4 regions of the Paenibacillus sp. genome follow, and region 3 is predicted to be linked to each of the others. Evidence: riboswitches for the same ligand, from Rfam matches in the RefSeq annotation. Region 3 holds a riboswitch; each other region holds the start of a gene.
What was found. A riboswitch is a leader RNA that binds a small molecule or an ion and turns the genes downstream of it on or off. The one in region 3 is predicted to bind cyclic di-GMP.

Region 1 (8,054 bases), on a different contig from region 3:
GCGTATTGCGCGGCGCGAGGGCGAGAGCGAACAACACCGGGATCAGCGGCATGGCCGCCGTGCGGTGGCTGCGCAGGCCGAACAAGCGCGAAGCGAGGCAGCAGATCAAATAATATCCGGACAAGAACGTGGTCAACGCCGTGCCGACCCAAACCATTAAGTACAGGAGATCGATTCGCTCCAAAATTTGCGCAGGCAGCTGCATCATCCGGGTCAGCGCCATCGCCGGCCAAACGTCGTTCGCGGCCTCCTCCGCGCTCATGACGGCCATCGTCGCCGCGACGGTAAGCACGACAAGCAACGAGGAGACGATCAACCCCGCCGTCATTCCCTTGAACGCCTGCCGGGGATCGGCCATCGAAGGAATGACGACCGTTAAGATACACATGCCGATTTGCGCGAACGGCATGCTCGCCACGAGGACGCCCGCCGACCAAAAATCGCCGATATGTGTGCCGTTGCCCCACACGGGCAGCAAGTTGACGAGCTTCATTTCCGTCGCGCTTAAGGCGATCAGCAGCAGCATCGCCGCAGCCGTCAGCGGGGCGTAATAAAATTGAATATACGCGAACGTCGTCACGTCGCTGCGGCTGGTCAGCCCGACGGCGATCAAGACGGCCGCAATGATCGCGGCAAAGGGCGTTGTCGACAGCACGATCGTGTTCATCATATCAGCAAACTCCCGTACGGCTAAACTTAACAGAACCGCAATGAACGAAACGTAAAGAAATCCTAACGTATCACCCAAAGGACGTCCGATCAGCTTCCTGGCGTATTCTATGATCGAATCCCTAGGAAACCGGGTGCCAAGGAACGTTATCGCAACGAGGCCTGCGGCCGTAATGGCGAGACCGACGAGCGTCGCCAGCGGCGCCCCGTAATTCACGCGTTCGGCCGTTATGCGCGGCAGCGCGAGGACGCTGATGCCGATTAAGCTGGATACGAGCACGGCCGCAGCCTGCACCGCCGTAATTTGACGTTCGCGCATGCTACGATGTCCCCCTTCCGTTCGAGCCGCTCCGCGGGTTTGGATACGGCGCGGCGCGAAGCCGCTCGCGCGGTCGCAGCTCCGCCGGCCGGTCCAGCAGAAACCGGATCGGCGCTCGTATGATCGCGTCCTTGAGGCCCGCGGCATTCAGCGGCGCGACCGGGGCGAGGAACGGCACGCCGAACGAGCGCAGCGAAATCAGATGGTTGTTCACGAGAAACAACGCCAAGATCAAGCCGAAGAAACCGAATAGACCGGTGGCAGCGATAATCGGAAACCGGAGCATACGGAACGCCATCGCGGCGTTGTACGCCGGCGTCGCGAACGAGCTGATCGTCGTCAGCGCGATCACCACGACGGTGATCGGACTGACGAAGCCGGCCATGACCGCCGCCTGCCCGATGACCAGCACGCCGACGATCGACAGCGCGCCGCCGATTTGCTGCGGCATGCGAACGGTCGCTTCCCGCAAAATCTCCACCGCCACTTCCATGACGAACACCTCGAGAAACGTCGGGAACGGCACCCCGGCTCGGCCGCTGGCGACGGCGACGGCGAACTTCGTCGGGATGAGCTCCGGATGGAACGACAAAATGGCGATGTACAACGAAGGCGTAATAAGCGAAAACAGCAGCGCCATCAAGCGGACGAGCCGAAGCATGCTCATGATGCCCGCCCGTTCGTTGTAATCCTCCGACGTTTGGTAGAACATCGCGAAGGACGTCGGACACAGCAACGCGTACGGTGAACCGTCCGTCAAAATAGCGACGCGGCCTTCAAGCAAATTGCCGACCGTTACATCCGGCCGTTCCGTGTTCCGAATTTGCGGAAACGGCGACCATGGGTTGTCTTGAACGTATTGCTCGATGTAACCTGCATCGAGAATGCGGTCGATGTCGATCGCATTCAGCCGCCGCTCCACGTCTTCGACGAGCTTCGGGTTCGCGATGCCGTCCAAATACAACAATATGACGCTCGTTTTCGTAAGCCGCCCCAGCTGCAGCGTCTTCATTTTCAGCTGTTCCGTGGGGAGCCGTGTACGAATCAGCGCAATGTTCGTCTGCAAATTTTCGATGAAGCCGTCCCTCGGCCCCCGAATGACCTGCTCGCTCTTCGGCTGCTCCACGGCGCGCTGCTCGACCTTCTGCACGTTCACGACGATCGCTTCGTCGAAGCCTTCGATCAGCACGACGGCGCTCCCCGCCAGCAAGTCGCTCACGGCTAGCCGACAATCCGGCGCGGTTTTCCCGTCCGCATGAAACATCGTTTGCTTGAGAACGAGTTCCGCGGCCCGCGACGAATCCGCCGGCTCAGGCTTCGCCGAAAGCTGCATCAATGGCTTGATGACGGTTTCCGAGATCATGTCCTTATCGACCAAGCTCGTGAAAAACAGCGCGGCCGCCGACGTACCGCCGAACGCGTCGAAATCCCGAATAACGAAATCCTGCGTATGATGGAAGACGGACTTGAAATATTCGAGTTTCTCCTGAAACGACGATCCGGCAGTCGAGCTTTGGCCGAAAGGCGCCTTGCCCTTCGACCGAACCGTTCCGGCTGCATTGGACTTGCGGTACATCGCTACACCCCTCGGAGGTACGCTCTTCGCGTACGATTGCGTAGCAATTATTGTACGCAAAACGCGTACTTCGCATGCAGCTCGTCCCAGAACCGGAAACCGAGACTTCTTCGTATTGGAAACGATTCATCGAATCTATCATGTTGTCTATACTTGGAGTATTGCTTTTGATGCAAATTCGAATATACTCAGTAAGGTAAGACGTGATCGCGATCCGCTTTCCGACGAAAACTGAATCCTGTAACAAAGGCAAACCCGCGGAAACGCGGGGACGCAAAGCCGTGGGTCTAACGCAGCCATGCTGCCACGATCGCCAGGCCGCTGGAAGGATGGACATACAAGCACGACTTCCATCCCCCTCGGCAGATGGATTTTTTTATGCCAAAATGGAGGGTCATATGATGAAGAAGCAATTTCGTACTATCGCGGCGATCGCCGCGATCGCGGCATCCGTCGCAAGCATTGGAACACCGACCGCTGCGGCATCGGGCACCGCCGTTAACGGGGCGGACAACGTATACGTGTCCTCGGACCCGAACCAAGCGCCGGCAACAACCCCTACGACGATACAATCGACTTCGCAAATGTCGCTCGGTTCGTACTTGATCGACATGGGGTCGGCCGTGCCGGCCATTACGGCCAACGATTATGTGCGGGTCGACGACAACACGGGGCAAGGCGCCGGTTGGAAAGTCACGGTCTCGGCATCCGACTTGCGCGCTACCGTGAACGATCCTTCCTTGAACGGGGCTACCTTCAAGGTAAATCTTCCGGTGGACAGCACAAATCCGGACCCTATTCATAATACGAATACGCCGATTCTTCAGGTCGTACAGGACGGCACGCTGACAGGCGTGAACTCGTCGGACACGACGAACGTCTCCGCTTACAGCGGTCAAGTCACGACTTCCGGCGTGCGCATCATGGACGCGGACGTCATGTTCGGTCAAGGCGCCTATACGCAACGTTTTCGTTACACTTTGAAGCTTCCACAATATATTTCGATTGCTCAACTCTCCGATATCGCTGCGGGCTCTCAATATGAGGCAACCAATTCGAACCGTCCTGCTCAAGTCGGTTTGTTCGAAGGTTCGTACAGCACAACGGTAACCTACACCGTTGCAACGGGGCCGTAAGCATGAATCACAGGCGACCACTCTGCTCGAGCTGGTTGCCTTTTTTATGGAAGGGGGATATGAATGATCGCAAAATGCTTTGGGATCATTATGGCCGCTATGCTGTTGACGATATACGGAATGGAACCGCGGGTTTCGGCGGCTGATGCCGAAGAAGGGATCGTCGCCATTCAAGCCAAAGGGGATCAAGTCGTTGCCGGTTATTACTCCTTCATCGGGAAGCCCGGCGAAATCATTACCTTCGAGTTGGGAACGCGGAATACGTCTGGCGCCCACATCGCCAACGGTTTCTTGTATGTCTCCGATGCGCCGGTCGCCATCGGCGGCGGCATGGGCGCGGTCGATCCGGAACATATCCAGCGCGGCGGAATCGGGTCCTGGTTCCTTGTTCCGGAACAAGAAATCCATCTGCGTGCCGGCGAGAAAAAAGACGTTACGCTTCAACTTACCATCCCGAAAGATGCCGCTCCGGGCGACCACGTCGCGGTTCTCACCCTTCGTCACCTGTTGAAGGAACAAGAACGGCAAGAGATCGAAGACGGCACATCGGTAACGATCAATAAAGCTTATGCGCAGGCGATCGGCGTGCTGGTCACGGTGCCGGGCGCGGAGACGCACAAGCTGACGCTCGCTTCTATGGAAACGCAATGGGACGGCGCAAACTTGGGATTGGCGCTTTCCATTCGCAATGACGGAAATAAAGTGGAACGATTGAAGGGCGAAATTCGGATTTATCGAGACGGAACGTTGCTGCATACAGAAAAAGCCGAAATGGGCTCGATTTACCCGGGGAAGGTTGGCATCTACAACCTCCAACAGCTGCCGAACGCGCTGAAGAAAGCGGGAGAATACACGGCGGAAGTGACATGGGAGTACGCCGGGGTGACGGAAAGCACAACGTTCGCCTACAACCTTACGGGTGTGAGCGTGTCTCGCGCAGAAGCGACCCATTACCAACAAACCGGCGAGACGTTCTCGGAAGAGGCCATCATTATTACGAAGTCCGATGCCTTGAAGATTGCCGGCGTCGTCGCCGCTTCGATCGTTCTCATTATCGCGCTAGTCTTCATCATCCGCCGAAGAAAGAACGGTTCGAACCGACAAGCCCCCGGGAGGTAACGCCGCCCGCGGGCTTCTTCTTTATTATAAGCAAAACAACACACCCCTATCGATTGGTTTACTGTCAAACCAATCCATAGGGGTGTTCATTCGTTTTTCATTTTTTGTAAATTACATACGAGACCCTTTAATTGGACGCAATTTACCCCACCTTATGCTCGATGCGCAATTTGTCCGCGACCATCGCGATGAATTCGCTGTTCGTCGGCTTCGCCTTCGAAATGTTGATCGTATAGCCGAACAGGTGCGAAATGCTGTCGATGTTGCCGCGCGTCCAAGCGACCTCAATGGCATGGCGAATCGCGCGCTCCACGCGGGACGGAGTAGTCCGGTATTTCTCGGCAATCGCCGGATACAGCGTCTTCGTAACAGCGCTTAACAGTTCAATATTGTTGTAAACCATGGTGATGGCATCGCGCAAATATTGGTACCCTTTGATATGCGCAGGAACGCCGACTTCGTGAATGATGTTCGTGATGCTCGCGTCCAAATTCGGCTTGCCTTGAGGCTTCGTCTGCACGAGAGACGTCTGTCGCTTGCGCATCTGCGATCCGAGCCCGTTCATCGAGCCGGCGCCGTTCATGCTGCCGCCGGCCGGAACCGGACCGGACGCGAGCTGGCGAATGCGATTGACCAGCACGTCCATGTCGAACGGCTTTAGAATATAGTATGACGCGCCGAGCTGTACAGCTTTCTGCGTAATGTTTTCCTGGCCGAACGCGGTCAGCATGACGATTTTCGGGGCCGGCTCCAAATTCAGTTCCCGGAGACGCTCGAGCACGCCCAGCCCGTCGAGATGCGGCATGATAATATCCAAAATGAGAACGTCGGGCACGATGCCCTTGTCCTCGATGATTTCCATCACTTCTTCCCCGTTATATGCTACCCCGACTACCTCTAGATCGTCTTGCTCGCCGATGTACTCCGACAATAAATTCGCAAACTCCCGATTATCGTCTGCCAACAACACTTCAATCTTGTGCAAAGCGAATCCTCCTTAGACGTCATGAAAGCAGTTGTGTCATCCAAAACTTGGTCTTTTATGAATTCGACATGAGGAGGAAAATTCCTTCTGTCGAAAATTATTTAATTTCCGACAAAATGGCATAAAAAAAACCCCAAGGCCGGTTAACTCGCCTTAGGATTCGCCCGGCTGTCCACCAAGATGTCCGCATCGCGGAGCATCCATTCGATGAAGCAGCCGTATCCGCTCGTCGGGTCGTTGACGAATACGTGCGTCACCGCGCCGATCAGCTTTCCGTTTTGTATAATCGGGCTCCCGCTCATGCCTTGCACGATGCCGCCCGTTTTCTCGACGAGCCGGGGATCGGTGATTTTGATGATCATCCCTTTCGTCGCGGGGAACGTCTGCTTCGCGACATGCACGATTTCGACGTCGAATTTCTCAACCTTCTGGCCGTTGACAACAGTGTAAATATGCGCGGGACCTTCCTTCACTTCGTCCGCGAACGCGACCGGAATCGGTTCTTTCATGCTCGCGTACTCGGGGGCTTCGTACATTTTGCCGAAGATGCCGAAGTCGGTGTTTTTGCGGATGTCGCCGAGCACTTTATCTTCGTCGATCAACACCGCCCGCTTCTCGCCGGGCTCGCCGTTCTCGCTTTTGTCGATCGATGTGACGTTCGAGTGGACGATTTGACCGCCTCCGACGACGATCGGCGTCTGCGTATCCATATCGGTGATGACGTGGCCGAGCGCGCCGTACGCCTTCTGATCGGGCGCATAGAACGTTAAGGTGCCTACGCCCGCCGCCGAATCGCGAATGTAGATGCCGAGCCGATACGCCTTATCCGACGGGTCGTACGTCGGCGTGATCGTCGTGTTGAACTTTTGGCCGGCTCGCAGCACGACCAACTCGATCGGCCGGTTCGCGCGGCCCGCTTTTTGCACGATATCCGCCACTTTATTGACGTCGTTCAGCTTTTGGCCGTCCATCTCGAGGATGACGTCGCCGACGGTCAGCTTCGCTTCTTCCCCGGGAGACGTCTTGCGGCCGTCCTCGGATGGGACGAGATGGTGTCCGACGACGAGGATGCCTTTCGATTTGATTTTGACGCCGATCGTTTGGCCGCCCGGAATGACTTTCAAGTCCGGCACGACGTCCACTTTGACCGTTTTGAACGGAATTTTCCCGAACAGCTTCAGCTGCATTTCGGTTTGTCCCGCCTTATGCGTGCGAAGCGAAATCGGCTCTTCGAGATTGAGATCGAACGTCGGCTCGCTCGAACCGTTCACCTCAACGATGTTCGGGTCTTTGACGAGCCCGACGGCATGCACCGGCATGCTGAGCGAGATCTCTTTGCGTTCGCCCGCGAACGCGCGCAGCGTCTCCGGGAACGTCGCGAATCGTTGAAACGGAGGAGAGCAGGTAATGATAAATACGAGTAAAACGAGCATAAGTCCGAAAAGTTTTTTCTTGCTGCCGGAAGTCAAACGCCTCACGCTCCTTTTCGTTCTCACGCCTTAAGCCACTTCCTGAGCCGCTTGGCGCGGTCGCCAATAACGTACCTTTAAGGTACCCCGGGCCGCTCGTTTTAAACTCGGAAATGATTCCTGACGCCCCTATATCCATCCCGACTTTCTGCTATTCGCCATCGCAAGCATTTCTTGCGCATGACGCAGCGTCGTATCCGTCACTTCGACCCCGCCGAGCATGCGCGCCAGCTCCTGTGCGCGCGCGTCCCCTTGCAGCGCGTTGACCTCCGTGAACGTACGCCCGTCCTTCACCTTCTTCTCGATCGCATAATGCGCGTTCGCCATGCAGGCGACCTGAGGCAAGTGCGTAATCGCGAACACCTGCACGCCGCGGGCGAGCTGCGCCATCTTCTCGGCGATCGCTTGCGCCGCCCGGCCGCTGACGCCCGTGTCCACCTCGTCGAAAATGAGCGTCGGCACCTCGTCCACCGCCGCGAAGATCGATTTCATCGCCAGCATGATGCGGGACAGCTCCCCGCCGGAGGCGATTTTCGCAAGGCCTCGCAGCGGTTCGCCCGGATTCGGCGCAATCATGAATTCCGCTTGATCCCAGCCGTCCGCCCGATACCCGGCTTCGCCGGAGCGAAGAACGACTTGGAAGCGCGTCTTCTCCATATGTAAGTCCTTCAGATGATCCATCAGCTTCGCGGCGAGCCGTTCGGCCGCATCCTTCCGCGCGGCGGACAGCGTCTCTGCCCTTGCGCGCAGCTCCCCCTCGAGCGCCGCAAGCTTCGCCGAC
Region 2 (8,054 bases), on a different contig from region 3:
AGTTCTCCATTCGGCACCGAGAAACCAGGCTCCGGCATGGTAACGGTCTATGTCGCCCTTCTCCTCCGGGTTCGTGCGCCGCCGCGGCATGTTCGAAACGATCTCCAACCGATCTCCTGCCCGCAGCGTTCTTCCCTCTAAGCCGCCGAAGCCGTTGCGCACAGCCGTCGAACGGCTTCCCAGCACCTGCGGAACCGAGATTCCGCCGCGGAACGCAACGACTGTGTGGTAACCTTCCGACGCCGTCCCGAACGTGATCGTGCATCCCTTCGGAATCGTTACCGGCCTCCACATCGGCAGAGGATCGCCGTCGACGCGCGCATGCATGTCCGCTCCGCATACCGCCGCAACGACTTCTTCCTCCGTCACCATTTCAGCTCCCGATAGAGTCATTTCCAATGCGGCCGCATCGTCGGGATTGCCTACCAGGATGTTGGCTAACCGCAGCGACAATTCGTCGACCGCCCCGCCGACGGAGACCCCGAACCGCTGCCACCCCGTTCTTCCTCGATCCTGCACTGTAGTGAACAGACCAGGCTTCATGATCGTCAATGTCAATTACATGCCCCCGCTTCCATCCCCATGAGAGACTGGTTTGAAATAAACCGTGTCCCCTGCAGTCAAAACACTCGGAGGCGTCCGATCCGGTTGAAACAGCGGCAGCGGCGTGCGCCCGATCAAACGCCACCCGCCGGGCGATGCGAACGGATATACGCCCGTCTGGCTTCCGGCGATTCCGACGCTTCCTGCCGGGACGCGTTCTCGCGGAGTCGACAGGCGCGGCGCCGATATGCGCTCGGACATCCCGCCGAGATACGGAAACCCGGGCATAAAACCGATCATATACACCTTATACGACCGTGACGTGTGGATGCTTACGACGTCCTCGGCGGAAAGTTGATTGCGCTCGGCTACGAACGGCAAATCCGGTCCGCACTCCGAGCAGTAACAGACGGGAATTTCCACCGCGTTCTCGGTAAGCGCGCCTGCGCCTGCACCTGCGACAGCCGCCGCTCGAGCGCGGACGCGCTCCGAGCGCTCCTCTAACCACCGCACCACTTGCGACTGCGCATCTCTTACCTTCCAACTCGTTTTAACGACAGCGATCGGATCGTAATATACGGCCGCCGCTCCATAAGACGGGACCGCTTCTACAAAACCGGGAAACGGTTGTTCCTCCAGAATGCGCGTGAATTCTAACACCTTACGATGCGTATCCGGATCGATGCCGCCTCCGTAATGGACAATGAACGCCCGCTCCCCCAATGGAACGATCCTCACACCATTTTCCAATCCCTATGCCCCCTTCCATGCCCCGCAGGAGCTTTTAGACAGGCGCCCAAGCCGTCAGCAAATCGCCTCTCGGACGTTCCGCGACGCTTCTCCACGACCCGGACGCGATTTCCGGGAAGCTCTTCGGGTCTTGCCTTACATATAAATAAACCCAGCCTTCGCGATTTCCGTCGATATCGACGACGCGCACGCGCTCATATTCGTTGCGGAGGTCTCCCGGTCCGTAAAATTGCTCCAATCGGTCCAACGCCGGCAGACCGGCTTCGCGGATGATCATCCATTCGCCGACGATCATGCCGTCAGCGCGGCTCTCGGACAGCATGAGCGCGGGATACGGTCCGACATTGTACAGCTTCCCTCGGATCGCGCCAGGTTCGGCAGCTAACAAATAAGGAGCGATAATATGATGGTTGGCTTCCCCTGTTAACAACGTGCCATATACAAAAAGGCTAATCATGGCCAAAACCCCTCTCGTAAAGTTGTCCTTGGGCCGACAAGGCCGTCAGGCCTCCGTCGCATTGCGGCGTTCATTCGGAAGCAGCAAAGCCAACACGCCTAGCAAAGGAAGGTACGCGCACAGCCGCATAACGAATTCAATGCCTCTCGCATCGGCCGCCCAACCGAGCACGGCCGAGCCGAGACCTCCGAGACCGAACGCCAGACCGAAAAACAATCCGGAAATGAGTCCGACATTCCCCGGAATCATCTCTTGCGCATAGACGACGATAATCGAAAACGCCGACGACATCACGAACCCCGCGCAAATGACAAGCACGCCGGAAGCGAACAAATTTGCGTACGGCATCAACAGACAAAACGGCGCCGCCCCGAAAATAGATAGGAAAATGACGTTCCGGCGGCCGAACCGGTCCGCAATCGGCCCTCCGACCAGCATCCCGATCGCCGACGCGAACAAAAACGCAAACAGCAGCAACTGCGCATGCGCGATCGGCAAACCGAAGCGATGAATCAAATAAAACGAATAGTAGCTAGTAATGCTGGAAACATATACATACTTGGAAAAAAGCAAAAATACGAGGATCGCGACCGTCCAAGCGATCTGGCGCCGAGATAATGCCGCGGAGCGGCTTGCGCGCTGCGCCCCGCGCTTGGCATGCATCGTCATGTGATTGCGATACCAGCTTGCCACGTACATCTGGATCACGATGCAGGCCGATGCCGCTATCGAAAACCAGATGACGCCGAACTGCCCCAATGGGACGAACACCACCGCCGTCATTATCGGTCCTAGGGAGGTACCGATCGTGCCGCCGACTTGAAATATCGACTGCGCGAGTCCTCGCCTGTTCCCGGCGGCCATATAAGCGACCCGGGAAGACTCCGGGTGAAAGACGGCGGATCCGATGCCGATGGCGATCACGGCGAGCAAAATGACGCCGAAGCTCGACGCCAAGGATAGAGTAACGATACCGGTCAACGTGAAGACGACCCCGATCGGCAATACATTTGGCCGGGGATGCGCATCCGCCGCTTTCCCGACCACCGGTTGCAGCAATGCGGCGGTCGTGCTCATGCAGAAGGCGATCAGCCCGATCTGCTTATACGTCAGTTGCAGAGATTCTTTCAAAATCGGAAATAGCGCCGAAACGGTCGACTGCATCGCATCGTTCAATAAATGTACGATACTGATGGCGATCAGAATCGGAAAAGCGGTCGGCGTTACGGCAGGCATCGATTTCGTTTGAATGCCGGACATTCGTTTGCGATCTTCCTCCTCTCATAAAGTCTTTTTTAAAGCGAAAATTGGTTCCCCTGCATCCCCCCTTTCCCAAAAAAAGCGCGCAAAAAGCCCCCATCCAGCTTACGAGACATAGAAAGATAGACGGAGGCTTCCGTCGTATTCGGCAACTGGCTGGCATCGCGGTCTTTAGGCAAATCCGCATTAGCCCCTGTAGCTTTGCGTCGCCACTTTTCAGTGGGTTTGCTATTGTCGTACGAAGTATGAAATTGTCAAAAAAGGCAATATTGTGTATGTGATATACACTATACTAAGATATTAAATCATTTTCAATAGAGAATTAATATAACGTTTTGTAAATTGCCCAATCTCCGCGAGCCAAGGGGATCGCAAGTCCGACGTTCATGAGCCGGTCGCCGCCGGTAAGCATGGCCAAACAAAAAGACAGGAGCATCCTGTTTCGCTCCTGTCCTTGCATTCTCCGCCACATCGAATTTGTCGCAGTTCTATTGCGGGTGCCCGTATTCTTAAAATACGCTCCCGCCGAAGAGGAATCGGTATTCCCAATGCCTGCCCTCAAAGGAGTCTACCCGGACGCCGCCGGCATCTTCGGAGTACGTATGAAGCACTTTGCCGTTCCCGATGTAGATTCCGTCGTGCGTGATCCGTTGGCTGCTTTTGTTGATCCCGCTATAATTTGATGCCCTTGATCCTTTGTACGACATGAAGAACATGATGTCCCCCGGCTTCAATTGTCTCCAGTCGGACGTTGTTTTTCCGATTCTACGTACGTAATCCCCCTGTGTTCGGGAGTTTGAAGGCAGCGTGATTCCTGCCCCGTCAATATAGGCTTGTCTAACAAAATCGGAACAGTCGAACGTCCTTGTGTTACTGCGGCTCGAGCCGAATTCATAGGGCGTCCCCAAATACTTCATGCCGGCGTCGATGACATTCCTTACAGCTGCGTTAGTCGCCGGTGCCGGCGCTGTCGGGGCCGGGGTTGCCGGGGCGGGGGTTGTCGGTGCCGGGGTTCCCGCATTTGCATTATTCCCCGTAATATTTACGTATTTGCTCGAAGAAGATACGTACCCGACTCGGCCGTTCGCATCCCGCACTTTCAACCAGTAGCGGTTGACGTTCTCGAGAATTTGAAGCCTTTCCCCTTCTCTTGCGTATCGGATTTTGTCCCCCTGCACCGACGGCCTCTCGCGCAGCGTCACGGATCGTTTGACTTCGGCAACCGCTGCATTGGCATTCGAGGAGGGTGGATTTGTCGCCGGTGCCGGCGCTGTTTTAATATCTACGTATTTACTTGAAGAAGATACGTACCCGACCCGGCCGTTCGCATCCCTTACTTTCAACCAATACCGATTGACGTTCTCGAGAACATCGAGTCTTTCCCCTTGTCTTGCGTACCGGATTTTGTCCCCTTGTACCGACGGCCTCTCGCGCAGTGTCACCGTTCGTTTGACTTCGGCCACCGCTGCGTTGGCATTCGTCGTATGCAGCATTCCGACGGATGACCCTTCTTCCGATGCCATTTGGTTCGTAGTCGCCCCGTCATTCGTAACGGGATGAACGACTACATGATTGTCTTGTACGGAGTACCGAATCTCCCGCTGGAAGAGCTCCGAAAGTGCGGAAACGGGGACATGCGGTTTCCCGTTGATCAGCACCGGACGGCCTGATAGCTGAACCGGCTTTTCATCGATTTCCGCACGCGATTGATTCATGGCGATTTCGAAAATGACATCGGTATCCCCAATGCTAAGTACTTGCGCATTCGGGTTCCAGTTCGTACGATACCCGATCGCTTCCGACAAGTCCTGGATCGGGACATATTCATTGTTAACTAATGGGATGCGGCCGCTGTCTTCCGATGCAAGTGGAAGCTGCTGTCCTCCCCCTCCCCTTTCCGCACTTTGGATTTCCATATTGTCATTGGTATTGCCATTGCAAGCTGTCTGCAGGAGTAATGCCGCCATTAGCAGGCTTAACACATAACAGCGCATATCTTTGCGCATCAACTTCTACCCCTTTGTCAATTGGTTTTAGGGATAGGTTGAGTAAATAATGCAAAACTATGCAACATTTCCACGAATACACTCCTAAGAAAAAGGAGTACCCGATTCGTCGCGGGTACTCCATCCTCGATCACAATATAGATTCCGAAAAACCTACCCTTATATTGCCTAAAACGGACAAACTTTCCTTAGGATATCTGGTTTGCGTCGCTCGATCGACGGCGATCAAACCAAACTTTTGGTCATAACCGAGCTGCCATTCGAAGTTATCCAATAAGGACCAATGCATATATCCGATGACGCGAATGCCCTCTTCCACGCATTCGTGGACACCCTTCAACGCCCGCTTGATGAACTCTACGCGGTCCGCATCTTGATCGGTCGATATACCGTTCTCCGTAATCATAATCGGTTTATCCCAATGCTTCGATACGAATCGCAGCACGCCGGCCAACGCTTCCGGGTAATACTCGTAGCCCATTTTCGTTTTCCTGGCGGCCGGATCCAATGGAACAACGCCGTTCGGGCCATGGATTTTCCGGGAATAATTTTGGACTCCTAAGAAGTCGTCCTCTTGAAGATAAGGCAGGTAATGAAGGAAGTCGTCATGCTGCTCCGCTTTCACAAATTCCTCCCCGCCCGGAAGCGCCTGATGGTCATACAGCGAGAACGTAATGCCGACCTTGATATGGGGCTGCGCTTCTTTAATCGCTTGCCGCGCTCGCACATGGCATTTCATGATGAGCAGATCGCCATCGTCCGTTCGGTGAGATAGAAACGGATGGACCATCCTCGGGTCCATGCCGAACGACTGGCCCAGTGCCCTGTAGTACGTCTCCATCTTTACTTTCATATCCATATTCAGACCAACCTGAATGTCCCCGTCGGCAGCCGAATCCGCCTTGTCCTCTTTCGCCCCCGTCATCCTTTTCATAATTTTGGCGATTTGCTTCCCCATATTCGCTTCATTGATGGTACAAACGTAAGGAATGAGGCCGCCCAGCTCCGACACGACGAATGTACAGTAATTGGCGAAATATTCCGCTGTCGCTTCGCTCTCCCAACCGCCTTCTGCGATCAACCATTTCGGCGAGGAGAAATGATGCAAAGTCACTATAGGCGTTACGCTCAAGCGATGGCAAAATTCAAGAACGTCTCGATAATGCTCGATTTCCTCCCGGTCAAAGTACCCTTTGGAGGGTTCGATTCTAGCCCACTCGATAGAAAACCTGTATGCATTGAGGCCCGCATCCGCCAATAGTTGGATATCCTCCCGAAAGCGGCGGTAATGATCGACAGCATCCAATGATGGCTCTTTGAACGTAGTGCCAGGGAGGTGTTCCATCAGCCAAAAATCGCTGTTTACATTATTCCCTTCTACTTGATGCGCGGCGGTAGCGGCCCCGATCAAAAAATCGTCATGAAACTTCACTGAAACTCCTCCTTCATCGGCAATTAATTACTTTCCGCTCCCGGTAATCCGCTGTCGCTTCCTTATAATAGGGAGTGGGAACAGGACCTTGCAAAATCGGGTCCCCGACTTGTTCGAGCCAATCCCATAGCAATCCGTTCAATTCCGAATAAGCCTCTGCATACGCCGGGGTCGTCCGCGACGTTATGAAACTCGTTCGGATCTTTCGTTAGATCGAACAACTGAACGACAGGCATTTTGTCTTTATATTCCGGCTTGGCGAGGTTAACCGGCGCTTCGACCTTCCGAGTCGGCCAAAAATTGCGGATCAGCTTATAACGTTCCGTCCGAACGGAACGGCAAATAATTCGCGAACAGAGCGCCATGCCGGCTAATCCGTCGATATTCGGCGTATGAACGTATCCACTCCATAGCACCCAGGTCGTCTCACGGGAGCACACCTACATTTTACTGGTTTACCAGCGCTGTCTTGCTTTGCTTATAGCTGAAATCCGGAATGGACGTCCATCTTCTGCGCAATTCATGCGCTGCGGCCTTCGGTTTTCGATCTCGAGTAAAGATCCCCTTCTTATTGCCTTGTACCCGGATAATGCCCTGGCTCGTTTGGAAATCCGCGAAGTTCCATACCTGCTCGCCTACGAAATGCTCGAATTCGTCGAACACCTCATGATTCGCTCGCAAATATTCGACCTGGTACTCCTCTGTAAACATAACCGGATCGACGTCGTGCAGCCCGGCGATCGTATCGGCGCCGTACTCCGTCATCATGATCGGCTTGCCGGGACAACGCTGGATCCAGCCGTTCAGCTCTTTGCGAAGCGCCATCTTGGCCATCTCGAATTCCCCGCCGAGCGCGTACCAGCCGTAGTAGCGGTTTAGGCAAATGACATCGACCAACTCCGCCACCTTGTCGCGGTCGGGAGTAGCCATCATGATGTTCACGATCGTCACCGGCCGCTTCTGTGGGTCAAGCTCCTTCGTCAATTCGACGAGCGGCCGGAAATATTCCACGGCTCCCTCCTCCTCGGAAGCGGGCTCGTTCGCGACGCACCACATCACGACTGAAGGATGGTTTTTATCGCGAGCGACAAGCTCCCGAATCGCCTCCGCATGACAATCCTGGGTTTTCAATACTTCCCAAGTGTTTCTCTTCGGTCCGCGAGTCGGCGTGACATTAAAGCTCAGATGCAGGCCGACGGCAGGCGTTTCGTCGATGACGACGATGCCTTCGCGATCGGCGAGCCGCATCATTTCCTCCGAATACGGATAATGCGCGGTGCGGAACGAGTTGGCGCCGATCCACTTCATTAATCGGAAGTCCATCACGTTGGCCGCCTCATTGATGCCTCTTCCGTTCATCGGAGTATCCTCATGCTTGCCGAAGCCCTTGAAGTAGAACGGCTTGTTGTTGATCAAAAATTGGCCGTTCTTCACTTCCACGGTCCGAACGCCAAAAGGTTGTTCATAGACGTCTACGACATTTCCGTCATCGAGAAGCTCCAATCGAAGCTGATACAAGTATGCGTTCAATGGCTCCCAAAGCTTCGCCTGATCGATCGTAAGCGTACCTGCAGCGCCTAAGCTTTCCGCAACTCGATTCCCGTCT
Region 3 (8,054 bases):
GAGATTTTTGTTTGTTACTCTTCGAATCGATAAATCCAAAAGCGCTCCGTGCCGAACCGTTCGACGATTTCGTCCATCGTCTTGTTGCCGACGAGCTCCGCCGCTTGAAACTGCGTGCGGTGCGCGTAGATGGACGCCAGCTTCTGCTCCATGAACGGACCGACGAATTCCGCGATATCGGGTTCGCCGAGGTCCTCCCTCGTGTTTTTGGCGAATGCCATGCAGTGCACGGGCGGGCGCTCTGCGGGAGGCAGCTGGCCGACGGCGCGGACGACCGCGGCTCCGGTTGCGTCGTGGTCCGGGTGAACGCTGTACCCCGGATAGAAGGTGAACACCAGCGTCGGACGAATTTCCTTCAGCAGCTCGGCGATCGCCCCGTCCAGCAGCGCGCGGTCTTCGAATTCGAGCATTTTGTCGTGGAAGCCGAGCATCCTTACGTCGTGAATGCCGATGGCGCGGCACGATTCCTCCAGCTCCTGCCGGCGAATGTCCGGCAGCGTGACGCGGCTCGCGAACGGCGGAATGCCCATGTTTCTTCCCATTTGCCCCAAGGTGAGGCATGCGTACGTCACCCGGGCTCCCTCCCGGATCAGCTTCGCCAGCGTGCCGGACAGTCCGAAAGCTTCGTCGTCCGGATGCGGCAGAACGACCAATATGCGACGCTCCTCCATTGCGTTCATCTCCTCTTCCCTTAGAACGGCTGCAGGCTGAGCTGCAGCGCGACGACCAATTTGCCCTGCCCGTCGTGCCCCGCCAAAATGAGCCGCTCCGGATCCGTCTCGTCGTAATGCGTCAGCCCCTCCGAATATACCCAGCCCGATGCCGTTTTGAGCCCCACCCGATACGGACCGTGGCCGGAAATCGAACCGTGAGCGTACCGAATGACGGCGTTGCTGACGAAGGTGGCGGCCGGATGTTTCTGGCTGTCGAAATGCGCGGCGTAGGCGCCCGTCGTCATCTCCAAATGCATATATACATCTTGGTCCCTCAACGCGTCGAGCCGACGCTGGACCTCCGATGCTGCGATCAATTGCATGAGCGCACCTCCCCAATAGAATGAAAAGTCGCGATAAAAAAGGGTGCCCCACCATTTTACCACGTTTCGCGCGGAAACCGGAAAACCTGCCGCGGAAACGCGAAAAAACGCCCCCGTTCGGGAGCGCTGATTCGCTGCCTATAATACGATTTCCCGCCCGCTCTCCGCCGACGCGTAGATGGCCGTTAATATTTTAATCATGTCGACGCCTTGCTCCGGCGTGAAGATCGGCTCTTCGCGGCCGAGCACGCACTCGACGAAATGCCGAATGTTCGCCGTATGCTGCGGCACGCGCGGCGCCTCGAACGACGGCGACGCGTCGATCAGCGCGCCGTCCTGCTCCGTGAACAGCTTGAGCCGGTCGTTGACCAGGCTGAAGCCGCCTTCCGTTCCGCGCCACTCGAGAAACTTCTGCTCCGCTTCGACGTTCGACGCCCAGCTGAACTCGATCTGCAGCGACGCGCCGTTGTCGAACCGCAGGAAGCCCGCCGCCAAATCCTCCACGTCGAACGTGCCTTCCGGCATGCGGCCGGAGCGGTCCGGCCGGTCGGCGAACTTCCGGTACGTGGAGCCGGAGACGGTCACCGGCTTCGCGTTGCCGTTCAGCCACATGGCGAGATCGATCATATGGACGCCGAGATCGATGAGCGGCCCGCCGCCCGACAGCGCCTTCGTCGTAAACCAGCCGCCCCGCCCGGGGATGCCGCGGCGGCGAATCCAGCCGCAGCGGCCCATGTACAGCTCGCCCAGCTGGCCGCGCTCGATCGCGCGCTTAAGGAACTGCGCCTCTTCGCTGAACCGGTTGTTGCGCATCGTCATGAGCACTTTGCCCGCCGCCTTCGCCGCGTCCGCCATCCGCTGCGCCTCCTCGGCGTTCACCGCGTCCGGCTTTTCGCAGAACACGTGCTTGCCCTTATGGAGCGCCGCGACGGCGATTTCCGAATGGTACGCGTTCGGCGTGCTGATGCCGACGACGTCGATCGACGGATCGGCGAGCAGCTCGCGGTAATCGTCGTACACCTTCGCGCCGGGGAACTCGTTCGCCGCAGCGATCGCGGACGGCCGGTACGCGTCGCAGAAGGCGACGAGCTCGACGTCCGGATGCGCCAGCCAGCCGGGCAGATGAGCCGCCTTGAAGATGCCGCCCGTGCCGACGACGCCGACTTTCAGCCGGCTCATGCCTTCTCCGAGATCGGCTCGAGCGGCTTCGCGTTGCCGTACGTCGGATACGCCCGATCGACCGGCGCCGCCCACTTCACGGCGTTGGAGATGACCTTGCGCACGTTCGCGTCATAATACGTCGGATACGTTTCGTGCCCCGGACGGAAGTAGAACACCTTGCCGTTGCCGCGCGTGTAGCAGCAGCCGCTGCGGAACACTTCGCCGCCCTCGAACCAGCTGACGAACACGAGCTCGTCCGGCGCCGGGATGTCGAAATGCTCGCCGTACATCTCTTCCTTCGGCAGCTCGAAATATTCGCCGAGCCCGGCCGCGATCGGATGCGCCGGGTTGACGACCCATACGCGCTCTTTGTCGTCCGCTTCCCGCCATTTCAGGTCGCAGGAGGTGCCCATCAGCTTTTTGAAAATTTTCGAGAAATGACCCGAGTGCAGCACGATCAGCCCCATGCCCTTCAGCACGCGCTGATGCACCTTCGCGACGATCTCGTCCTTCACTTCGTTGTGCGCCACATGGCCCCACCAGATCAGGACATCCGTCTTCTCCAGCACGGCGTCGGTAAGGCCGTGCTCCTCGTCGTCGAGCGTCGCGAACGTCACCTCGGCGTCGACGTCCAGCCCTTCCGCGATCGCGGCATGAATCCCTTTCGGATAAATCGCGGCGACGGTCTCGTTTTTCTTCTCGTGCCGGTGCTCGTTCCAAATCGTTACGTTCAAAGCCATGGTTATGTACGCTCCTTCTAGAGTCTATGTTGAGATTATTATAAGAAAAGAACCCGTCCCGGCGCGATGGCAAATTCGATGCAATCTTTACGGTATTCTGTCACGCCGGGTAAAATATGATGCGCATGTGGTAGAATGGATGTACGAAATCCTGTGTTTCAGCGAGGAGTTCTCTTTATGTATCCCGATATGCGTTACGAGCAAGTCGTCTATCAAGACCCGTTCCTGGCGATTCGCATTTGGCAAATCGATACGGCCTTCGACAGCGGCGGAGACGTCCAAACCCGCATTGAGCAGGACTGGCAAAGCCAGCGCTTCTCCTTGTGGCATTACCATAAAGAAGTCGAGTTTCTTCATATTTTGCACGGGGGGATGACCGCCTTCTGCAAGCAGGACCGATTCGTCCTCGGCGAAGGCGATGTCGCCGTCTTCGGCTCCTCGGAGCCGCACACGACGATCCAAACGACGGACGGACAGCTCAGCTACATCGTCTTCCAAATCGATCTCCGCAAATATTGGGACGAAAGCACGCTAAAGAGCATGCAGCATTTCTCGGAAGTCATTCGTCCGCTGAGCTCGCTTAATTACGTGTATGCCGAGCATCCGGACGTCCGCGAACGGACGGGCGCGCTCATTCGCGACATTTACCGGGAAATGAACGAGAAGAGAAGCGGCTACGAATTGGCCGTCTCCTCCCGCATCAAAGAAATGCTGCTCCTGCTGCTCCGTCACGACACGAACAAGCACTTAAACTATCTCGACAACGGCTTGTTCGAGCGGCTCCAGCCCGCGGTCGATTACATCGAGTCGCATCTCGGCGAGAAGCTGTCCGTCTCGGAGCTGAGCGCCCGGTTGAACATGAGTTATACTCACTTCATCAAGTTGTTTAAAAAGGCGGTCGGCATGTCGTTCAGCGACTTCGTCTTGTACAAGCGCATCAAGAAAGCCGAGCAGCTGCTGCTCACCGGCAACGCCAGCATCGCCGAAGTGGCCGAATCGGTCGGCATGACGAACCTCGGCCATTTTTACGACGTGTTCCGCCGATTGAACGGCTGCTCGCCGAAGCAGTTCAAGGACAGGCTGCGGGAACCGTATCCGGTGACCGCGGGGAACGGCTCGTAACAGAATGCGTCCGTCCCGTCAGCTCGAGATTGCCGCAAAATTGTATAAAACTCGACAAATTTCAACATAATTCTCCATATCCGAAGCGCGAGTGATATACTGAATGCAATCGAACCTGGGGGAGAGATCTGGAAGATGAGGGTCAGAGTCCATCGAAAAGGCGAATACATCGAGTCCGTACCCATGAAAGGTCAGCTCTTCTCCTTGATCACGACCGGCGACGGCACGGAAATCATTCATCATAAGCTGGAAGACGGCGTCAGCTCTTACCTCGCTCCCGAAGAAGGCTGGGAAGCGCTCGAATATATTTATATTTTATCCGGACAATTGATTTGGAAACGCCCGGAAGGGGACGTCGTCCTGAGCCCGGGCGATTCCGTTACCGCGCATATGATTACCGAGATGGCGATGTTCGTCGCCGTCGGGGAAACCGAAATCTTATACGTCGTCTCCCGGCCTTATTTTCATAATTACAGCGGATCCATTCAAAAATTGTTCGACCTCGCCGTGAAAATCGAAGAGAAAGACGGGTACACCTCCGACCACTGCAACCGGATCAAAAAGTTGGCTACCCTCGTAGGAGAGAGAATGGGGCTTTCCCCTTACGAAATCTACGTTTTGAACTTGGCGGGCTTCCTGCATGACGTCGGCAAAACGCAAATCCCGGAGCACATTCTCAACAAACCGTCCAAACTGACCGACGAAGAGTTCGAGCAGATGAAGCTGCATACGGTATACGGACGGCGGCTGCTGGAAGAAACGGGCATGCCCGATTTGAAAATCGTCGGGGAAGTGGTGGAACAGCATCATGAACGCTACGACGGCAAAGGATATCCTCGCGGTCTGCAGGGCAATCAAATTTCCAAGCTGGCCGCCATCATCACCGTCGTAGATTCCTACGACGCCATGACCGTGGATCGCGTGTATCAGAAAGGGCGCCCGCAGGAAGAAGCGATGCAGGAAATCGAGAGATGCAGCGGAACGATGTATCACCCCGAAATCGTTCGAGCGTTCCTCTCGATCGCCGGCGAAACGAAACTGTGACGTCGCGGCCGCGAATATACCAACTTTCTCATTGACAGGCATGTCGAAAGTTGATATATTTTCATCACTAAGCATCTTCTTAAAATATTAACGCTAGGAAGCAAAGCACTTCTTGATAAAAGGCAAACTTGTCGAAAGACAAGGACGCAAAACTAGAGGGCCTTCTCGTTACAGCGAATGGCAGCCAGTTACCGAATGGAGCGCTTTTTTTATTTTGAGCGCAACGAGGTGAATTGGGATGACAACGAAACGCACGCTGCTGATCGGCGGAGCGATTCTCGCTTGCCAACTGGCCTTCGCAGGCATGGCGAGCGCCGCTACGTACGACTCTTCTTCCGACAAACATTTGAATGTGAACGTCCCTTTGGTATCGGCACCGAAATTAGGTACTGGCGCTCTCACGTTCCAACTGCAACAATCCATTTATAGCAATGTAATCAACCCGACCGGCGTAGATTACGAGTACTACTATATCTGGCTTTCCGTGAACGGCGACCCTGTGTTGGCCGTCGATCCTTACAAAGTAGGTTTTTAAGGAAAAAAGCGGCCCGCGTGAAGCGGAGCCGCTTTTTTTATTCGAAATATACCGCCTTGCCCGTTCTCGAAGATTCGTATACCGCTTCAAGAATTTCGGATACGACACAGGCCTGTTCCGGCGTCACGACCGGATCGGTGTCGTTCTCGATCGCCGCAAGCCACAGCTTCATTTCGAGATCGGCCGGATCTTCTTTGCTGCCGTCGTAGAAGTCTACGCCTCGGGCGTCGAGCTCGATGCGATTCGTGAACAGCTTGCCGTACTTCTCCCCGTTGATGCGCAGCCCGTCGTCCATATCCGCGCCGCCTTCCGTGCCGCACAGCGTCGTCTTCGCTTCGCCGGTGCGCACCAGGTTGATCGCCCAGCTCGATTCCAGCATGATCGTCGCGCCGTTCTGCATCGTGATCATCGCCATCGCGGAATCTTCCACGGTGAATTTCTTCGGATCCCAAGAACCCCATGCGTTGGCGGCGCCTTCCCGCTGCGACAGCTTATGGAACGCGGTCCCGAGCACCGCCTTCGGCTTATAGTTGTTCATCATCCAGAGCGTCAAATCGAGCGCATGGGTGCCGATATCGATGAGCGGCCCTCCGCCCTGCTTCTCCTCGTCCAAGAACACGCCCCACGTCGGCACGGCGCGGCGGCGGATCGCGTGCGCTTTGGCGTAATAAATATCGCCCAGCTCGCCGGCGTCGCACACCCGCTTCAAGTATTGCGAGTCGGCGCGGAACCGGTTTTGGTAGCCGATCGTCAGCTTCTTGCCCGTCCGCTTCGCCGCTTCGACCATTCGGCGCGCGTCGGCCGCCGTCTTCGCCATCGGCTTCTCGCACATGACATGCTTGCCCGCTTCGAGCGCGGCGATGGAGATGTCGGCATGCGAATCGTTCGGCGTGCACACGTGCACGATGTCGAGCGTTGCGTCGGAGAGCAGCTCCTTATAATCCGTATACACCTTGGCTTCCGGCGCGCCGAATTTCTCGGCGGCTTCCCGCGCGCGCTGCTCGTCGATATCGCAGAAGGCGACCATCGCGGCGTTCGGCTGGTTTTTCAGCGCCGGCATATGCTTGCCGTTCGCGATGCCGCCGCAGCCGATGATTCCGATGCGGTATGTTTTAGACATGTCGTTCCCTCCCTATAATAAATCCCACATCATTATAAGGAACGAGCCCGACGTGTTTCGATGACAAATGCGGTGCATTTTTTACGGTATTCTACCTTTGTGGCGGCAGCGGCGCCGTTCATTTCGGCCGCTGGCTCCTAGGAACGCTTTATCGAAAAACATATTGTCCAATTGCGATTCCGTCAAAGATCCTGCAATGGAGGCGAGCGACTCTCATAAACCGTCGTCCCGGAATCGATATAGATGACATCGCCCTCATTGACGAGCGAAGCGGCGGCGATCTGATCCTTCTTCTCCACGTTCAACAGCGCTTTGGTTTGAATCGGCGTTTCGTACGCCTCTTCTTTCATGCGCTCCGCCGCCCCGCGACGCTCCTGCTCTCGAATTTCCTCGGATAATCGGATATGAATGATTTCCATGTACTTCGTCAACGAGGACAGCTCCCTTCCCGCATTGGTCTCAAGGGTCTGCCCTCGATTATCGATTGACCGAAGTCACATAACATAACACATCAACCTCCAACCTCTGCGAAAACCTGCTTTTTTTCACTCAAATACCTGACACAACCACGGAATGTTAGGGTCTACCCCTCCTAAAAAACCTAAATTACCGTTGACAAAGCGATGCGACCCCCTTATATTGTAAATCAACATACATTTTCATGTAACTTTATATCACTTTTATGTAAATTGATTTACATTCATTCTGGGAGATCGAGCTCCGCATGAAAACGGGAATGGAGTTATGTATGAACGTAAAAATGGTTTTGGATGTAGACACGGGGATTGACGACGCATTAGCGATCGCCTATGCGTTGGCTTCCCCCGAAATCGAGCTGCTCGGGATCACCGTCTCCTATGGAATGGCCCCGGTACACTGCACCTTTCGCAATACCAAGTTTATTGTCGATTTATTTCGAGGCAATACGCCGGTCTATATGGGCGCGGACCGACCGCTTCAACGCTCGCCGCAATATTTCGCCGATTTCCATGGGCAAGATGGTTTAGGAGACACGCTGGGCGGCGCGGCGGCCGCCGACGTTTCTCCGGAGAGCGCAGTGGATTTTATAATCCGACAAGCCCGCCTGCATAAGCGGAATCTTACGCTCGTTACGACGGGGCCGCTCACCAATCTCGCCCAGGCGATTGCGAAAGATCCTGCGATCATCGGAATGATCGGCAACGTCGTCATCATGGGCGGTGCCGTTCTTTCCCCCGGAAACGTGAGCAAGTTTGCGGAAGCGAATATGTACGTCGACCCGGAAGCCGCCGATCTGGTGTTCGCATCCGCGCTTCC
Region 4 (8,054 bases), on a different contig from region 3:
GTTTATCTTTAATAAGCTGTTCGAAGGGAGCGGCATCCATGTTAATGTTTGCGGAACGCCCGACGACCGCAGCGACTTCAACGAATGGTGGAAAGACGGCGAGAAGCAGCAGGTCGTACTGACAGAGTGGGCGAAATTGCTAACTTACTGGGCAAGATACTTATTCTGATGCAGCAGGTTTATCCGTCTATCCATTTTCCCATACTGAAAGCATATACTACTTTCGGGAGGGACGGCCATGAAAGACAAGCAACGGTATTTGGACGAGACGGGATTATCGGTGTGGCGCGGCATCTTCTATGGGATCTTGTTCGGTGTATGCATGTGGGCGGTTATTTTGTGGCTGGTTTGGTCATGGCTGTTCTAATGAATCGGTAGATGAGACGCCGAGCGCAGCAGCTCGGTCTTTTTTTTTTGCTCGGATGGGAAAAATGGGCTGTGATTCGGAGCGGTTTTCAAGTATATCTTTAGTAGGGCTAATGGGTGATTGGGCGAAAAGTTAACCGTCGAAATGAGCCGAAGGGTATGGTACGATGGAGGTGTCCGCGGATCGGCAGGCCTTGCGTTTGGTGCGGTTTTTCCGATGTTGGAGCGAAGGAGTACGCCCTTTGGAAAAAATATTGGTGATTGTTCCCGTCTACAACGAAGAAGCGACGATCGTGAATACTGTGAAGCTCCTCGAGCAGATAGATTTTGTCGATTATATCGTTGTTAACGACGGATCGACGGATCGTACGCTGGAGAGGTTAAGGGAGTATAATTTTAATTTTATAAATCTTTCTACCAATCTAGGCATCGGGGGCGCGGTGCAGACCGGGTATCGGTATGCGCTGAAGCATGGGTACGATTATGCGATTCAACTTGATGCGGATGGGCAGCACAATCCGCGCGATCTGCTGGCCTTGTACCGCGAAATGGTTGAGCGGAAGTGCGATATGGTGATCGGCTCGAGATTCGTGAAGAAGACGGGGTACAGGGGAGAGAAAAGCCGGCGGTTCGGGATTTATTTCTTTTACCGGCTGATTTTCCTGCTGACGGGGAAGCGGATTACGGATCCGACCTCCGGATACCGGTTGGTGAACCGGAAGGTGATCGAAGAGTTCGCGGCGTATTACCCCGTGGATTACCCGGAGGTGGAGGTGCTCGTGCTGCTCTTTAAGAAAGGCTTCGACATTCGCGAGATCAGCGTGGAAATGAACGAGCGCCAGGGAGGCACGTCGTCGATCAATTTGCGCAGGGCCATTTATTACATGATCAAGGTCACCATATTCTCGATTATCCGCAAGGCGTTCTAGGAGGGGTTATGAGCAGCGTCCAAGTGATTTCCTTGGTGGTGAGCTTCGGGTTTACGTTGATCGTTATTTACTTTACCGGGAAGCATAAACTCAAGGATAAGTACGCCTTCTTTTGGCTTGTGCTGTCATTCATTTCGTTGCTGCTCGTGCCGTTGATTCCGCTGTTGAACCGCTTTGCGGAGACAGTTGGCATCCAGTATATGCCGAGTTTATTTTTCCTGTTGGCTTTTATTTTGATGTTTTCCATCTCTATATATATCATGACCGTGCTCAGCAACCATCAAGAGTCGATTCGACGATTGATCCAAGACAACGCGTTCTTGCTGCGCGAGGTCGAAGAATTGAGAAAGCAGCTCGAGCGAACGAGGGGAAAAAACGATGTCGATCCATAATTTGCTGCTGGTGTTGGCGAATGCGGTGTTGCTGATCGCAGGCCAGTTTTGCTGGAAGCTCGGCGTCGAAAGCCGCAAGATCCATTCTCTGGCGGATTCGCTGCATCTGCTCTTCACGCCGATGGTGATGGCGGGCCTGATTTTGTACGGCGTAGCAACGATTCTGTGGCTGTTTATTTTGTCCCGCGTACCCCTCAGCGTTGCGTACCCGATACAAAGCGTCGCGTACGTCTTCGGCGTCGTCGGGGCGCATTATTTGTTTAAAGAAACGATCACCGTTTGGAAGATCGCTGGCTGTCTGCTGATTGTGGCGGGCGTGTCATTGATCGCGATCAAAGGGAGGTAAGCGTCAGGCCGAGGCGGTCTGGCGCTATATCCATTTGCGGAAAAAAGGATCCTGCCGCATCCGATCGGCGGCGTCCGGGCAGACGTTCTGTTCGGACTCGATGACCCAGCCGGCGACTTTGGTGCCGCTGACGACGGCTTGGTCGAGGGGCATACCTCGCGAAAGCCCCCACACCGTGCCTGCGGAGAAGGCGTCTCCGGCGCCGCTGGCGTCCCGGAGCGTCGCCGGGAACGTCGGCTGGAAGCCGCGCAGAAGCGCCTCGCGGTCGCAATAGACGGCGCCCTCGGCCCCGAGGGTGACGACCATCGCGCGGACGCCGCGCGCCTCCATGAACGCCTCCAGCGCCTCCAGACGGCGTTCGTTCGACAGGCCCTCCCAATCGTCCCCGGTCAGCCGCCCGGCCTCGACATGATTGCAAATAAAACAATCCAGCTCTCCAAGCAAATCCTGATGCTCCATGACGATTTGGAAGTGGCCGGGCAGGCCGTAGATCGGCTTCCGATGCCGGCGGGCCAATTCGATGCTGCGGCGGGCGATCGGCTCCGTCAGATCGACGGACAGCACGATGCGATCCGTGTCCCGCATCAGCTCCTCCCCGCGCTGCTCGAGCGTGCGCTGCAGCGCGTCAAACCGGGGCTGCTGCGAGATGCCGCCCCGTACGTTACCGGCTTCGTCCATGACCGCGAGCCACATGCCCATGCCTCGCTCCGCGACGGCGAGATAGGCCGTGTCGACGCCGGCATCGGCCAGCCGGCGGACGACCTCGGCGCCGAGGGCGCTCTCGTCGACGGAGGCGACGAGCCGCGTCGGCGCGCCCAGCGCAGCCAAGTTGTCGGCGACGTTGCGGCCGACGCCGCCGTGGACGAAACGCACGTCGCCGATGTTTTTGCCGTACGGGTCGTAGGCGCGGTGCGCGAAGCCTTTGATATCGATAAAGACGTTGCCGATAACGGTAAGATACGATAGCATGCTGCGTGTTCTCTCCTCGAAGATTGGTACGCTTATTGTAGCCGACAAGAAACGACCCCCACAAGCCGGACATCCCCTGCGAACGATATAACAAACCGGTGAACAAATAGGCTGCTGCGGCAAGCGAAAAAGTCGAAATCCAAGGAGGAGTATGAAATGAACAAGACAGCATGGAATCGGAGAGCGGCGATGACGGCCCTGGCGGCGTTGGTGGCGAGCATGAGCATCGGCGCGGCGATCGCGGGTGCGGAGCCGGGCAAAGGGAAAGGCAAGAGCGCGGAAGCGTCGGCGCAAACGGAAGCGAGCGCGCAGACGAAGGCGGACGCGAAGACGAAGAGCGAAGCCGGCGGTTCCGCGAGCGTCACGGCGGACGTATACGGCGGCGGCAGCGCGAATGCGAATCATGGCGGCGGGCAGACGCACGGCGTCGAAAACGCGGCTTCGCATAAGAAAGAGGGCAGCCCGGCGGCGGCGATCCTCGCGGACATCCTGATCGACCGCGAGGCGGCGCTGGCGGCGGCGCAAGAGGCGCTCGCACTGGAGGCGAAGGGCGAGCTGCAAGCGGCGATCGAGGCGCAGCAGGAAGCGGCTGTCCTGGATCCGACCGATGCGAAGCTGGTGAAAAAGCTGGCGAAGCTGCTCGGCAAGGCGGGCGATACGAGCCTGAAGGCGTTCGTCAACGGCAAGCAGCCGGAGTTCGACGTGCAGCCGTTCGCGAAGAACGGGCGCACGCTGGTGCCGTTCCGCGCGATCGCGGCGGCGCTGCAGGCGGACGTGTCGTTCGACGCGGCGACGCGGACGGTGACGGTCGTGCGCGGCGGCACGACGGTGCAGTTGACGCTCGGCAGCGATACGGCGTACGTGAACGGCGCGGCGGTTAAGCTCGACGTCGCGGCGGAATCGGTCAGCGGCCGGACGGTCATTCCGCTCCGTTTCCTGAGTGAGGCGTTCGGTGCAGACGTGCAGTTCGACGCGGAAACGCAGAGCGTGATCATTACGGAGAAGCCGGCGAAATAAGTTCCTAGGACCCAAGGTTCCTGCTAAAGATCTATAACGCCCCGTTCGTTGACGGGGCGTTTTTGCCGTTGGAGCTCGGGGGCGGGGCGGTCCGACAAGCGGATAATGTCGCAACTTGCAGAAACTTTTCGGATTATGCAAAAATCCCGTTGTCATTATTTGGGGATTCTACTATAATAGGACACACGACCCACTAGAGTTGACGCGCGTAAATAACGCTTGACAGGAAGGGGGTTGATTATATATGGAGATGTCCGAGGGCTTGACGAAGCAGCTGAACATGGTGTTCGGGAAGCTGAACGAGGAGCTGGCCAGTCTGTCTTCCGGCATCGTATTCGTTCAGATCCGGAATAACGTGATCGGGAAGTTCGGCATCCGTCACGATCCGTTCGAGACGAGCAAGACGAGGCCGTTCCAGGGGACTACCGGGCTTACCGAGACGCAGCGCAACGATTTCCGCCGCATGGCCATCCAAGCGCTGACGCACAAGGTCGGCTGGACGCACGGGGAAATTCAGTTCGAGTTCGCCGTTCGCCAGGGGAAGCTGCGCCTCAGCATTACGTTCGAGTCGAATTACAACATGGCAAGTCTGCTGCCGAAGTTCGACATCGGCGGCGGTTGGGGCGGCACGGGAGAACGAGAAGTGGAAGGCGCGTAACCGGGTTCGGAACCGAAGGATTCCTAATTTCATATACCGATTGTAGTTTCAGGGCAAACCCGCCGAAAGTCGGGGACGCAAAGCTATAGGGGCTATCGTTCTTCGGAGCATGCCAGCCAGCTGCCGCAATTGGAGCCACGTTTTTTAACGGACGAAGCACGTACCGGCTCACTTGCAGCGCCAGCTGTCAGTGAGCTTTTGTGTTTTTCACTTTGAAAATAGGGAAGGCAGGAGGGTCTGAAGCATGTGGGGAATCCTTTTCCGCGTCGTCATGTTAACGTCTTTGGCGGTGCATTCGCTGCAAGCCGCCGAATTGGAACGCGCCGCTTCGCGTTGGGACGGTACACCCTCGGCGGCGGCAGCCGCCGCGCAGGCGCCGCCGAGCGACCCGCCTTCGGAACGGAGCCAAGACGCCGTGACGAGCAAGGGAGTGCTGGAACGCAGCTTACGCCTCCGCTCCCGATTAAATACGCATATCATGATGCTGCGGTTCAAGATGTAACCAAGCCCCGTTTCGCCCCCGCGAACGGGGCTTGTTGCCGCCTCGGGCCGGGCGCGCCGCTTGTCATGCTAGTCTGCATATTTGGCCAACCCCTCTCATAGACATGTTATCGGGAATCAAGAAATCGATCGGAGGGGTGCACCTCATGAAGCGGAACAGGTGGTTCGTCGCCGTAGCGCTCGCGCTGGCGGTCGCGATGCTGCTCTCGGCGTGCGGCGGCGGCACGAAGGATGCAGCGGGTGTCGTCAGCGACATCGAGAAGTTGTCGGGCAAGCTGGAGAGTTACCATGCGGAGGGCACGATGGTGCTCAATACCGGGCAGGAGCCGCAAACGTACGGCGTCGTCGTCAGTTTCCAAAAGCCGGACTATTACCGGATCGCCCTGACGAACGAAACGAACGACATTACGCAAATCGTGCTTCGCAACGACGAGGGCGTGTTCGTGTTGACGCCGCATTTGAATAAGAGCTTCCGCTTTAAAAGCGATTGGCCGAACAATCAAGGGCAGGCGTATTTGTTCGAAACGTTGGCCCAGTCGATCATCAACGACGACGAGCGGCAATTCGCGGCGGAAGAGAACGCGTACGTGTTCGATGTGTTGGCGAATTACCAGAACGCATCGCTCGTGCGGCAAAAAATTTGGCTGAGCAAAAAGGATTACAAGCCGCAGCGCGTCGTCGTAACCGATGCCGACGCGAACGAAATGGTGACGGTCACGTTCAACTCGTTCGAATTCGATAGAGACTTCGAAGACAATTGGTTCGACATGAACCGGAACATGACGAGCGTCTCGATTCAGTCGCTGCCGGTCATGGCCGAAGAGGGCGAGCCGGCGCAGACGGTCGAATCCGCGGACGTCGGCATCATTTATCCGGGGTACGTGCCGGAAGGCGTGGAGGAGCGCACGGCGAAGGAAATCAAGCTCGGCGAGCGGGATGCGGTCATGATTCGTTATGTCGGCGAATACGATTATACCCTCGTACAGTCGAAGGCGGCCGAAGAGCGGATGGCGTCCGGCTCCGTCGGCACGGTCATCGAGCTCGACCTTGGGCAGACGGTCGGCGTGCTGTTCGGGGAGAACGAGCAGCGGACGCTGATGTGGACGCACGGCGGCATCGACTATCGGCTGTCGACGGGCAATCTGCCATACGAGGAAATGGTGAAGGTCGCGCAGTCGGTGTTCGACCAAGTCGGCAAGTAAGGGCGGCAGCGCCAACGTTTGGCAGGAGACATTCGTTGACACGACCTCTCTTAGATTCTAAGATAATACAATGGTAAAATCTTAGACGCTAAGAAAAAACGGTTCGGATGTGACATCTGAGTGGATACGTATCGATGGACGCGGGCCGAGATCGATCTGGACGCGCTGCACCATAACTTGGGGCAGTTCCAGGCGGCGCTCGGCCCGGATATCAAGCTGATGGCGGTCGTGAAGGCGAATGCGTACGGCCACGGCGCGGTCAAGGTGGCGGAAGAGGCGATTCGGTTCGGCGTCGAATATTTGGCGGTCGCGTTCCTGGACGAGGCGCTGGAGCTTCGGCACTTCGGCATCGAAGCGCCGATTCTCGTCCTCGGCTACACGCCGGCGGCCGGCGTCGACGTGGCGCGCTCGCACGGCATCACGTTGACCGTGTTCGACGACGAGGTGCTGGAGGCGGCCCGGACGGACGATCCGGCGGTGTCCCCGCTCAAAATCCACGTGAAGGTCGATACGGGCATGGGGCGCATCGGCATAACGGACGAAGGCGAGGCGATCCGCTTCCTCGGGAAAGCGCTCGACACGCCGGGCGTCGAGGTCGAAGGGCTGTTTACGCATTACGCCTGCGCGGACGAATGCGACAAGTCGCATATCCAGGGTCAGTATCGCAAATTCGCGCGGCTGTTGGATACGTTCCGCGCGAGGGGGGTCGAGTTCCGCTACGTGCATGCGGGCAACAGCGCCACGGGCATCGATACGCCCGAGTATACGTGCAATATGCTGCGGCTCGGCGTCGGCATGTACGGATTGTACCCGTCGGAAGAGGTGAACCGCGCCCGGGTGCGGCTGAAGCCGGTCATGTCGCTCAAGACGGGAATCGTCATGGTGAAGACGCTGCCGCAGGGATGCGGCATTTCGTATGGCGCGCGCTACGTGACGCAGCGCGACGGCGAAACGATCGCGACGCTGCCGATCGGCTACGCGGACGGGTATTCCAGGCTGCTGAGCGGGAAGGCGGAAGCGCTCATCCGCGGCAGGCGGGCTCCGGTGGTCGGCAACATATGCATGGATCAATGCATGGTCCGCGTCGACGACGGCGAAGCGGCGGTCGGGGACGAGGTCGTCCTGTTCGGCGCGCAGGGCGGGGAATCGATCGCGGTCGAGGAGCTCGCGAGCAAGCTCGGCACGATCAATTACGAAATCACGTGCATGGTGTCCCACCGGGTGCCGCGCGTGTACGTCAAAGGCGGCCGGGTCGCGGAGTTCCACAATCCGCTGCTGCATTTTACCAGTCAAAAAGACATACAGTGTTAAAGGAGTTTTCCGGCGTTTGGCGAATATGTATAAAGCCGCAATCACGGGTTTCATCAAGACCTGATAGATCGGTCATGCATCATATTTGATATACCCGCGGCATATACTTAATTTTGTATATTTTGCCTTCCCTTTCGACATAATGGTAATAGTCCGGACGAATATGCTCAGGCATTCCGGAGGCGGGGCCATACGTCGGGAGGATGGAATGTTTCTGGGGGTGCGTACTACGGTGTCCAATGTTCACAACACGAAACGGATCATGATCAGCTTACCGGATCACCTGCTGCAGGAAGTCGACGGCATCGTCGAGAAGGAAAATTCGAACCGCAGCGAGTTTATACGCCAGGCCATGAAGCTGTA

Region 1: it holds a riboswitch for cyclic di-GMP, as region 3 does, so the genes downstream of both, VE009_RS09545 (WxL domain-containing protein) here and VE009_RS15780 (hypothetical protein) in region 3, are expected to answer to the same signal.
Region 2: it holds a riboswitch for cyclic di-GMP, as region 3 does, so the genes downstream of both, VE009_RS14180 (MFS transporter) here and VE009_RS15780 (hypothetical protein) in region 3, are expected to answer to the same signal.
Region 4: it holds a riboswitch for cyclic di-GMP, as region 3 does, so the genes downstream of both, VE009_RS14960 (hypothetical protein) here and VE009_RS15780 (hypothetical protein) in region 3, are expected to answer to the same signal.

Annotation. Positions count from the first base shown of each region.
Region 1 covers NZ_DASQNA010000018.1:100,368-108,421, reverse strand. The annotation lists gene VE009_RS09555 (GerAB/ArcD/ProY family transporter) at 1-988, opposite strand, end outside; gene VE009_RS09550 (spore germination protein) at 990-2,564, opposite strand; cyclic di-GMP riboswitch class I at 2,803-2,890, shown strand; gene VE009_RS09545 (WxL domain-containing protein) at 2,966-3,700, shown strand; gene VE009_RS09540 (hypothetical protein) at 3,764-4,819, shown strand; gene spo0A (sporulation transcription factor Spo0A) at 4,962-5,804, opposite strand; gene spoIVB (SpoIVB peptidase) at 5,948-7,273, opposite strand; gene recN (DNA repair protein RecN) at 7,403-8,054, opposite strand, start outside.
Region 2 covers NZ_DASQNA010000025.1:377,773-385,826, forward strand. The annotation lists gene VE009_RS14165 (biotin-dependent carboxyltransferase family protein) at 1-558, opposite strand, end outside; gene pxpB (5-oxoprolinase subunit PxpB) at 559-1,293, opposite strand; gene VE009_RS14175 (gamma-glutamylcyclotransferase family protein) at 1,328-1,750, opposite strand; gene VE009_RS14180 (MFS transporter) at 1,796-3,010, opposite strand; cyclic di-GMP riboswitch class I at 3,155-3,250, opposite strand; gene VE009_RS14185 (SH3 domain-containing protein) at 3,520-5,016, opposite strand; gene VE009_RS14190 (glycoside hydrolase family 1 protein) at 5,147-6,448, opposite strand; gene uidA (beta-glucuronidase) at 6,896-8,054, opposite strand, start outside.
Region 3 covers NZ_DASQNA010000030.1:181,395-189,448, reverse strand. The annotation lists gene bshB2 (bacillithiol biosynthesis deacetylase BshB2) at 15-671, opposite strand; gene VE009_RS15805 (YojF family protein) at 692-1,036, opposite strand; gene VE009_RS15800 (Gfo/Idh/MocA family oxidoreductase) at 1,175-2,215, opposite strand; gene VE009_RS15795 (ThuA domain-containing protein) at 2,212-2,937, opposite strand; gene VE009_RS15790 (AraC family transcriptional regulator) at 3,115-4,059, shown strand; gene VE009_RS15785 (HD-GYP domain-containing protein) at 4,195-5,103, shown strand; cyclic di-GMP riboswitch class I at 5,215-5,299, shown strand; gene VE009_RS15780 (hypothetical protein) at 5,342-5,638, shown strand; gene VE009_RS15775 (Gfo/Idh/MocA family oxidoreductase) at 5,676-6,758, opposite strand; gene VE009_RS15770 (hypothetical protein) at 6,941-7,189, opposite strand; gene VE009_RS15765 (nucleoside hydrolase) at 7,507-8,054, shown strand, end outside.
Region 4 covers NZ_DASQNA010000027.1:128,907-136,960, forward strand. The annotation lists gene VE009_RS14920 (YdcF family protein) at 1-169, shown strand, start outside; gene VE009_RS14925 (hypothetical protein) at 239-367, shown strand; gene VE009_RS14930 (glycosyltransferase family 2 protein) at 609-1,295, shown strand; gene VE009_RS14935 (DUF2304 domain-containing protein) at 1,304-1,687, shown strand; gene VE009_RS14940 (EamA family transporter) at 1,674-2,033, shown strand; gene VE009_RS14945 (carbohydrate kinase family protein) at 2,058-3,002, opposite strand; gene VE009_RS14950 (copper amine oxidase N-terminal domain-containing protein) at 3,159-4,019, shown strand; gene VE009_RS14955 (O-methyltransferase) at 4,264-4,677, shown strand; cyclic di-GMP riboswitch class I at 4,720-4,805, shown strand; gene VE009_RS14960 (hypothetical protein) at 4,922-5,179, shown strand; gene VE009_RS14965 (outer membrane lipoprotein-sorting protein) at 5,325-6,380, shown strand; gene alr (alanine racemase) at 6,501-7,691, shown strand; gene VE009_RS14975 (CopG family ribbon-helix-helix protein) at 7,924-8,054, shown strand, end outside.